Regions from separate parts of the Arthrobacter sp. BL-252-APC-1A genome, predicted to be linked through region 3. Evidence: riboswitches for the same ligand, from Rfam matches in the RefSeq annotation. Region 3 holds a riboswitch; each other region holds the start of a gene.
What was found. Region 3 has a riboswitch for S-adenosylmethionine ahead of FYJ28_RS09060 (LLM class flavin-dependent oxidoreductase). Riboswitches for the same ligand answer to the same signal wherever they lie in the genome.
Positions count from the first base shown of each region.

Region 1 (2,191 bases), on a different contig from region 3:
CTGTTGGATGAACTCCGCAGGATTGAACTGGACGCTGATGTCACCTGCGGCGGCGCGACGGCGGCCAGCACCCCTCCCTCAGCGCCCGCAGGCCCCGTGGACCTGCCGGAACAAATCGCATCCCTGCAGGCTGCAGGCAGCATCGACCGGAACACCGACCTGGTCACGCTGACCATCGGCGGCAACGATGTGCGGTTCGGCGAAGTCGTGGCAGCCTGCGCCGGTGCCCAGCTCCCGGCCACCTGCGCTCCGGCACTCGCGGCGGCACAGGAATACGCGGAAACAACCCTCGCACCCCAGGTGCGCCAGTCCCTCGGGCAAATGCGGGCCCTGGCACCCCGGGCGGAGCTGGTTCTGACCGGCTACCCGCACCTGTTTGACGGGGCCGGTGTTCCCGGGCTTCTGAACCCTGACGCCGCAGCGCTTTTCAACGCCGGAACAGACGCACTGAACGCGGTTCTCGCCGCCCAGCTGCCGGACCGCGGGTCCACCTATGTTGACGTGGTGGACGAGTTCGCCGGCCACGGCATCGGCTCAGCCGATCCGTGGATCATCTACGCAAACAGCCCGTTCGCCCTGCATCCAAATGCCACCGGCTACCGCGAGGGTTACCTGGCCGCCATCACCGCGGATGTGGACCTGCACCCCGGCGGCGGCCATCCCTGCCGCGGCCGCCGCTGAGCAGTACCGTTCACGCACCTGAGACGACGGCGGTGCCCACCAGACGCGGGCGCCTCCGTCGTGCAGTGAGGTTCGGAAGGAGGCCCGGGCCGTCTGTATGTACGGGTGTCCCCGCGGCCTGCTAACGTAATCAGTGCTTCACGAGACATGGCCTCCGCACCCGCAGGGTGTGGAAAAGCTCCGACTGGCCATGCACCAACCCCAATGTTCGGCGGGTGGTTCGGATGACGAAGCGGCCCGCGTCCAACCGGAGCGGGCAAGGACACTCATCTCGAAGGACACGCTGTGATTCCCTCCAGTGACCCCCGCTGCACCGCATTTGCCCCCGGCCACAAGATCCATTGGATCCATGGCGGCCGCCTCATGAAGTACGACGACTGGATCGACGTCGAGGTCCACGCCGACCCGGAACTGGACCTGATCTGCCTGGTGCTCGATGGACGGCAGCAGATCATGTGGCACCACGACGTTCCTCTGCTGGCCGAGGCCCTGGCCGCCAGCCCCGGGACGCCCCAGTGGTGCCCCCGGTATTCCTCGCTGATGGTCCCGGGCGCTTTTGAGGGCCGGAACAGGAGCTCTTTTTTCTACTTGGCCACCACGGAAAGGGTTTTCCCATGCAGGGGCCGGCTTCCGCGCAATGACATAACCATGCAGGACCAGTCTGCTTAGAAGTCCTCCTGCAGCAGCCGGGACCGGAGCCGGGCGAGGGTTCCCTCACCGGCACCGGCCCGGCGCAGGTAGGCTGCGGCGTCGAAGTTCCGCAGCATATCCAGCAGCTCCGCTTCGGCGGAGCCGGCGCGGGCCGCGAGCTCGGAGTCGTCCAGCGGCCGTTCCCTCGGCCGCTGCTGGGTGCGGTGCCAGTCGTTGATGCCGGTCAGCGCTTCCCGGTAGTCGGCTGCGATCTCCCCCGGCGCCACGCCGGCCAGGTCCAGCAGCAGGGCGGCGACGAGTCCCGTACGGTCGCGACCGGCTGAGCAGTGCAGTACGACGCCGCCGGGCGGCGCATCAGCGACGGCGCGGGCGATTGCCGCGAACTTTTCCGGCCAGCGGCGCAGGTTCTCCGGGTAGAACCGGGGTGAGCTCATGTACGGTCCGGTCAGCGCGGTGAAGTCAGGATCGTCCGCTTCCTGGGTAGGCAGATTCAGGAACCGGATTCCGGTAACAGCCGACGGGGGGACTACGGGATCCGTGTCGCGGCGCCCGATCTCGGAACTGTTGCGCAGGTCAACTACCGTCCGCACACCGGCGTCGTATGCCTGCTGCCAGCCGCGGGCGGTGAGCCATTCGGAGCGGCCCATCCGGTACACACGCCCGGGCTGAATGTGCGAGTTGGCTGCGGGAATTCCGCCCAGGTCCCGGGCATTGGCAGCGCCTTCCCAGTCCACGTTCCGGCTCCTCGGCTCACCCATGCCTCCAAGACTAGGCGGACCCACGCCCAGCCAGCCTCCGCAGGCCCCAGCCAGTCATACTTGACCCTGACACTGTGGAAGGCAGGAGAACTGGACCATGT
Region 1 covers NZ_VULS01000002.1:90,931-93,121, reverse strand. Annotated here, with positions in the region: gene FYJ28_RS03160 (SGNH/GDSL hydrolase family protein) at 1-681, shown strand, start outside; SAM riboswitch class IV at 818-950, shown strand; gene FYJ28_RS03155 (hypothetical protein) at 967-1,350, shown strand; gene FYJ28_RS03150 (tyrosine-protein phosphatase) at 1,347-2,090, opposite strand; gene FYJ28_RS03145 (MerR family transcriptional regulator) at 2,188-2,191, shown strand, end outside.
Region 1: linked by a shared signal. The riboswitch ahead of FYJ28_RS03155 (hypothetical protein) and the one ahead of FYJ28_RS09060 (LLM class flavin-dependent oxidoreductase) in region 3 are both predicted to bind S-adenosylmethionine.

Region 2 (2,191 bases), on a different contig from region 3:
GCGCGCGCCACAGCGTCGAAAGAGTCCGGCGAGATGAGCTGGACGTACATGAACTCCAGTGCCGGATCGCTGACCTTGGCCGTGGTCCAGTCCAGAACGGAGACGATCCGGTCTGTTTCATCGAGCAGCAGATGCGCCGGGTACAGCTCCCCGTGGGTCAGGACCACCCGCTGCGGCCACAGACCGTCCTCGTCCAGCCACCGCCGCCAGCCGGAGAGCAGGGCAGAATCGATCCGGAATTCGCCCTCCACCCTTTCCAGGTTCTCAGCCCAGTACCCGCGGACTGCCTCAGGATTCTCTGACGGAATACCCGCTGCCGCGGCGGCAGCGGGATCCATCGTGTGGAGGGAAGCTATCAGCGCTGCCAGGGACTCAAGGTATTTCGCGGAGGTCGGATCGAAATGCCAGTTCGGCTGGTTCTCCGCGTTCATAGTGAGGCCCGGCGTTCCAGGCAGCAGAGGGTAGGCCACCAGATCGGATTCCTGGATTTTCCAGTCCGGCACGGCGACACCCAGCCGCGGACGCACAAAGTCCAGGATTGCCTGTTCACGCGCCTGGTTTGCTGCGACGTCGGGGCGTCGCGGGAGCCGCAGTACCCACTCCTGGCCAGTGCCGGCCTCCGTGGCGAAGGCGACGCGGTAATCCAGGCCGGCTTCATTGAAGCTGACACTGCCCGGATCCAGCGTCAGGCCATGAGAGGCGGCCAAGTCGAAGATATCCCCGGGGCTCGGCTGTGTTTCGGGCAGCTGGCTCATTTTTCCTTCTCTCCTGTGAGACGTTGCATTTCGCTGGAATTCACCGTGTGACGCCGCACGACGCCGGATGTCGCGCCGGTGGCCATCGTATCTTCCGGTCCCTACTGTGGGGGAAGAATCAAGAGCTCCAGCCATCGGCCCTGGCCGGCTGGACAGCAACCCTCTCGTCGTAGCGGGGTGCTCCAGGTGAAGATTCGGCCCTGCCGCGGACATCCCCGCGGGGCAAGTACGGCGCCGGCACTGCCCTCACAGCGGCCTGCGCCCCATCGTTCACGGCCCGCCGTGAACCCACCGGAGAGAACCGAACCATGAAAATCAGCAGGAAACTCCTGTCTCTGGCCGCTGCACCCCTCTTAGTCCTGGGCATCGCAGCCTGCGGCTCTGCAGCAGGTGACGAAGGAACCGTAAAGATCGGCGTCGTGGGTGCCAGTGATCCGTACTGGGCAACCTACGAGGAAGCTGCCGAAGCGGAAGGCATCGACGTCGAAATCATCGACTTCGCGGAATACACCCAGCCCAACCCCGCTCTCACCGAGGGCGAACTGGACCTGAACCAGTTCCAGCACATCATCTACCTTGCCCGGTATAACGTCTCTGCCGGGGAGGACCTGGTTCCGGTGGGATCCACCGCCATCTACCCGCTGGGTCTGTACTCCACGCAATACGACTCGGTGGAGGAGATCCCCGACGGCGCCACTGTGGCGGTGCCCAATGACGAGAGCAACCTGGCCCGCGGGCTGCTGGTGCTGCAGTCCGCAGGACTGGTGACCCTGGCCGACGGCGGAAGCGCCTTCTCCACGCTCGATGACGTCGATGAGGCCAAGTCCAAGGTGAAGGTCACTACGCTCGAAGCATCCCTCACACCGACGTCGCTTCCGGACGTCGCCGCGGCGATCATCAACAACGACTTCGTCGAGGATGCCGGGCTCAGTGCCGCTGACGCCATTGCCCAGGACGATCCCTCCGATCCCAAGGCGATCCCGTATGTGAACGTTTTCGCTGCACGTTCCGGGGAAGAGAACAACGAGACCTACCTGAAGCTGGTGGAGATCTACCAGAACACGCAGGCCGTGCAGGACGGAGTGCAGAAGGCTTCAGGCAACACCGCTGAGTTCCTCAAGGTGCCGGTCGAAGACCTGCGCAGTTCACTGGCCGACGTCCAGAAGGACATCGAAGAACAGTAGGCAATCCGCCCGCGGGCCGGTTCGGCGCTGCCGGACCGGCCCGCGCAGCCTGTCGGACAAGGAACAGCAATGGCTCTCATTTCACTGCGGAACGTCTCCAAGACCTATCCGCCTGCCCGCCGGGGCGAGCCCCCGGTTACGGCGCTGCAGGACATCAGCCTTGAAATAGAAGCCGGGGAGATCTTCGGCATCATCGGGTATTCCGGAGCAGGCAAAAGCACCCTGGTTAGGCTCATCAACGGATTGGAGGCT
Region 2 covers NZ_VULS01000001.1:279,914-282,104, forward strand. Annotated here, with positions in the region: gene FYJ28_RS01345 (macrolide 2'-phosphotransferase) at 1-755, opposite strand, end outside; SAM riboswitch class IV at 872-990, shown strand; gene FYJ28_RS01350 (MetQ/NlpA family ABC transporter substrate-binding protein) at 1,064-1,939, shown strand; gene FYJ28_RS01355 (methionine ABC transporter ATP-binding protein) at 2,009-2,191, shown strand, end outside.
Region 2: linked by a shared signal. The riboswitch ahead of FYJ28_RS01350 (MetQ/NlpA family ABC transporter substrate-binding protein) and the one ahead of FYJ28_RS09060 (LLM class flavin-dependent oxidoreductase) in region 3 are both predicted to bind S-adenosylmethionine.

Region 3 (2,191 bases):
AGTTCAACGAGCTTGAGCAGCTCGGAGACCTTGGCTTTGCCTTCGGAAGCGCTGGTGCCCTTCGGCAGGCCGATCGCAACGTTGGCCTGCAGGGTCTGCCAGGGCAGCAGCCGGGGTTCCTGGAAGGCAACGGCGCAGCGGTCGTCAATGCCGCGCACGGCGGTCCCGTCGATCAGCACCTGACCGGTGGAAGCGGCGTCGAGCCCTGCGGTGGCGCGCAGCAGCGTGGATTTGCCGCAGCCGCTGGACCCGAGGATCGCCAGGACTTCCCCGGGGCGGACTTCGAAGTTGATGTCCCGAAGCACCACGTGGGCGCCTGCACCGGAGCCGAAGCTGCGGCCAACGCCGTCGAACGTCACGGACAGGGCAGTGTCAGGCGCGGTGCGCGGGGCAGCGGAGACGGCATGGGAGCCGGAGGAAAGTACTGCAGTCATGTGAACACTCCATCGGTCCTGGCAGTAGCACCCTACGGAAAACGTCCTGGGCCGGGTTAGCGGCCTCCTGCGACGTCCACCTCGCTATCGCAGTGCCTCAAGGAGGAAGCACTCCGACCAGGGTTGCTGCGGCTTCACTGATCCAGGTCTCTCAGCCGCTCGGGATGGTCAAGACCCAACTAAACGCCCAAGAGTCCGTTTCCGGCAAGTCCCGGCGTAACATTTCGAATCCCGCCTCCTTCCCCATCGAGATAGCAGAAACTGCACGTTACAGCGCTGAAACGTGCAGTTTCTGTCATCTCGATGGTTCGGGGAGGGGTGGCTGGGCGCCCGGGAGGGGAGCACGACGGCGGCCGTTACGCCCCGTGACAGGCGGGGCTTGCGTGCACCCCCGGGGCCCGGCGCATACTGGACCCGCAGGATCATGAGTCCCAACGCGAAGCTCTGGCTGGTTGGGCGGCAACCCTCTCCCGTAGCGGGGTGCCCCAGATGACGATCCGGTCGACCGGCAAGACCGCCGGCGGCAAGTACGGCGCCCCTGCGCGGCGTCCCGCATGCAAAGGACCCTCATGGCCACCACGCCCGCCCGCCACATTCGCTTCAACGCCTTCGACATGAACTGCGTGGGCCACCAGTCACCCGGACTCTGGCGCCACCCGGAAGACCGCTCCGCCGACTACACCAAGCTCAGTTACTGGACGCATCTGGCGCAGACCTGCGAACGCGGCCTGTTCGACGGCATCTTCATCGCGGATGTACTCGGCACCTACGATGTCTACGGTTCGTCCAACGAGGCAACCCTGCGCCAGGGCACCCAGGTGCCGGTCAACGATCCGCTGCTGCTGGTCTCCGCCATGGCCCTGGTAACCGAAAATCTCGGCTTCGGCGTCACTGCAGGCACGGCCTACGAGCACCCGTACCCGTTCGCGCGCCGGCTCTCTACCCTGGACCACCTCACCGAGGGACGGGTGGGCTGGAACGTTGTGACCGGCTACCTTCCCTCCGCGGCGCGGAACATGGGCGCCGAAGACCAGCTGGAGCACGACGAGCGCTACAACCACGCCGACGAATACCTCGAAGTGGTCTACAAGCTGCTCGAAGGCTCCTGGGAAGACGATGCCGTCGTCCGCGACAAGGAAACCGGCGTGTTCACCGACCCGGCCAAGGTCCACGACATCAACCACGAGGGCAAGTACTTCAAGGTCCCCGGCATCCACATCTCCGAGCCCTCCCCGCAGCGCACCCCGGTGATCTACCAAGCCGGTGCCTCGCCGCGGGGCATCGCCTTCGCAGCCGAAAACGCCGAAGCCGTGTTTGTGGGCGCTCCCACGCCGGAAAAGCTGAAAGCAACCGTCACCAGGATCCGCGACGCCGCTGAGGCCGCCGGCCGGGACCGGCACTCAGTTCGGATTTACACCCTGCTGACCATCATCACTGCCGCCACCGCCGAGGAAGCCGAAGCCAAGCACCAGGACTACCAGTGCTACACCAGCGACGAAGGCGCCCTTGCACTGCTGTCCGGCTGGATGGGCGTTGACCTCTCCACCTACAACCTGGACGAGCCGCTGGGCGCCGTGAAATCCAACGCCATCCAGTCCGCTGCGGCGAACTTCCAGAAGGTGAACGACGACGGCGAGCCGTGGACGGTGCGCGACATTGCCGCGAGTGCCGGAATCGGCGGACTTGGTCCCCGTCTGGTGGGCTCCGGTGCGGAGGTCGCAGAGGAGCTGATCCGCTGGGTGGAGGAAACCGACGTC
Region 3 covers NZ_VULS01000005.1:34,391-36,581, reverse strand. Annotated here, with positions in the region: gene FYJ28_RS09065 (ABC transporter ATP-binding protein) at 1-434, opposite strand, end outside; SAM riboswitch class IV at 855-970, shown strand; gene FYJ28_RS09060 (LLM class flavin-dependent oxidoreductase) at 1,004-2,191, shown strand, end outside.

Region 4 (2,191 bases), on a different contig from region 3:
GGCCGCGCCGTCGGGATGCGGGCCGATGACGCCGACTGCCAGCCCCGCCATGGCCGGGTAGTTGGGCTGGATCGCCAGCACCTGCTCAGCGGAGCCCAGCAGCACACCGATCCACTCAGGACCGTTGACCAGCCAGGCAGCGTCCAGCAGCGCCTCACGTGGGAGTCCCAGCCCTGCCGCAACGCGGTCCAGTTCGTGCTCAGCAACAGGCCCGAACCGTGTCAGGTCCGGAGCCGCGAACGCCAGCCGGCCGCCGTCGTCGTCGTCCGCTTTTATCCGCACCAACCCGGCGGCAGATTCCTGGATGAGCATGCCCTCCTGGCGGGGTTTGCCTCCGGCTTCCAGCCAGGCGTGGGCGGAGCCGAGGGTTGGGTGCCCGGCGAACGGCAGCTCCTCGGTCGGAGTGAAAATCCGGACCCGGTAGTCAGCGCGCGGATCCTCCGGGCGCAGAAGGAAGGTGGTCTCGGACAAGTTGGTCCAGTTCGCGAACCGCTGCATCTGGGCGGCGGTTAGGCCGGAGGCTTCAAGGACGACGGCGAGCGGGTTGCCGCCGAAGGGCTCCGGGCTGAACACGTCAACCTGGACAAACGGGCGGGTGGATACGGGAATTTCGGAAGTCACTATTTGAGCTTAGTGAGTCGGCCGGGTGGATCCGCTAGCCACGGATTGCCCCAAGCTGCTCCAGTTTGTGCTGTTCGCTGCGTGGCGCGGCGGAGCGATTTCCCAAAACGGAGCGTTTAGCGCGGTCGGGCGGCTCAGGCGAAAGCCGGAACCGCGAGATTCCGAAACGCCGAGCCGTGGAAGACAAGCGGCTCATGGGCGCCGTCGTGGGTTGAGTAGCCGTGAACGCGGAGCAGGACGACGGCGTGGTCCCCGGCGGGAACCTCGTTCTCAACCGATGTTTCAAGCCAGAGGGCGGCCTCGTCCAGGAACAGGGCGCCGGTGCCGGCTTCGTGCAGGCTTAGTCCGGCGAAGCGGTCGCCGTCGCGGGAAGCGATCTGGCGGCAGACGCCGTCGTGCCCCGTGCCCAGGATGGACACGCCGATCCGGTCCGCAGCCCGAAGCAGCGGCCAGGTGCGGGAGGTATTCTGCACCGCGAACATGACCAGGGGCGGATCCATCGAAACGCCCACGGTGAAGGAAGAGGCCACGATTCCCTGTGGCGCGCCGTCGACTTCGGCGCAGAGTGCTGCGATTCCGGAGGGGAAGCGCCCAAAGGCCCGGCGCAGTGCGTTGGGCTGGAGATCGGTTTCAAGTGCCATGGAGATTCCTCTGCCTGACGCGCAGCCTGCGGTGCGAACCGCGAAATGCCAGCGCTGTACTTGCCGGACCGGGAGATCCACCGGAACGGCCGAATCGTCACCTGGAGCACCCCGCTACGGCGAGAGGGTTGCCGCCCAGCCGGCCAGGGCCTGTGGCTGGAACTCTTGATTCTGGCTACCAATCTAGGAGCGGGAAGGGGCCCGGGGCAAACGTTCGTCACATACCGGCTGTGGCGGGCAACAGTTCGTAACGGGAGTACTTAACCGGTTGCCGGCCCGTTTCCTGTTTCCACAGGGGCCGGTGCCACGGCAGGGAAGTCCGGTCTGTCTCTGACACCCATCCTGTTCAGGGCCAGCGGCCCCAGGATGGACCCGCTGAGAATGACGGCTCCCAGCACCAGGCAGGAAACCAGCCACGAACCGCCGTCGTAGAGGAAGCCTGCCAACAGGGATCCTGCCGCGGCGCCAATCAGTCCTGCATTACTCAGGAGCGCCATTCCCCGGCCGAGGCGAACTCTGCCGGTCTCAGCCACGACCGCCCCATGCATCGGGATCAGCATCGCCCAGGACGCGCAGGTCAGCACCCAGAGCACCGCGATCACCAGCGGAGGGTGTGAATGCCAGGCATCCGGCCGCTACGCCGGAACAGACTGATGCCGCCACGTATCCGGCCCGGCGTCCGCGGCGTTCCGTATAGCGGTGCAGCACCCGGGGGAGAACAGTCAGCGCGATTCCGCCGGGCAGGTAGACGAGGGCGATCTGGTAGACCTCCAGCCCAGCAGTGTTCTGCAGATACAGAAGAAGCAGCAGCCCCACACCGGCTTCAGCAGCGGCGGTCAGTGCCGCGAGGAACAGCAGCGGACTTTTCTCATGCGCTGAGCGTAGCCGACCCGTGCGGCATGCCTTTCCGTGCCGACACGCCGAAGCAC
Region 4 covers NZ_VULS01000001.1:583,508-585,698, reverse strand. Annotated here, with positions in the region: gene FYJ28_RS02715 (PhzF family phenazine biosynthesis protein) at 1-621, opposite strand, end outside; gene FYJ28_RS02710 (flavin reductase family protein) at 756-1,262, opposite strand; SAM riboswitch class IV at 1,314-1,433, opposite strand; gene FYJ28_RS02705 (hypothetical protein) at 1,523-1,795, opposite strand; gene FYJ28_RS02700 (hypothetical protein) at 1,788-2,078, opposite strand.
Region 4: linked by a shared signal. The riboswitch ahead of FYJ28_RS02710 (flavin reductase family protein) and the one ahead of FYJ28_RS09060 (LLM class flavin-dependent oxidoreductase) in region 3 are both predicted to bind S-adenosylmethionine.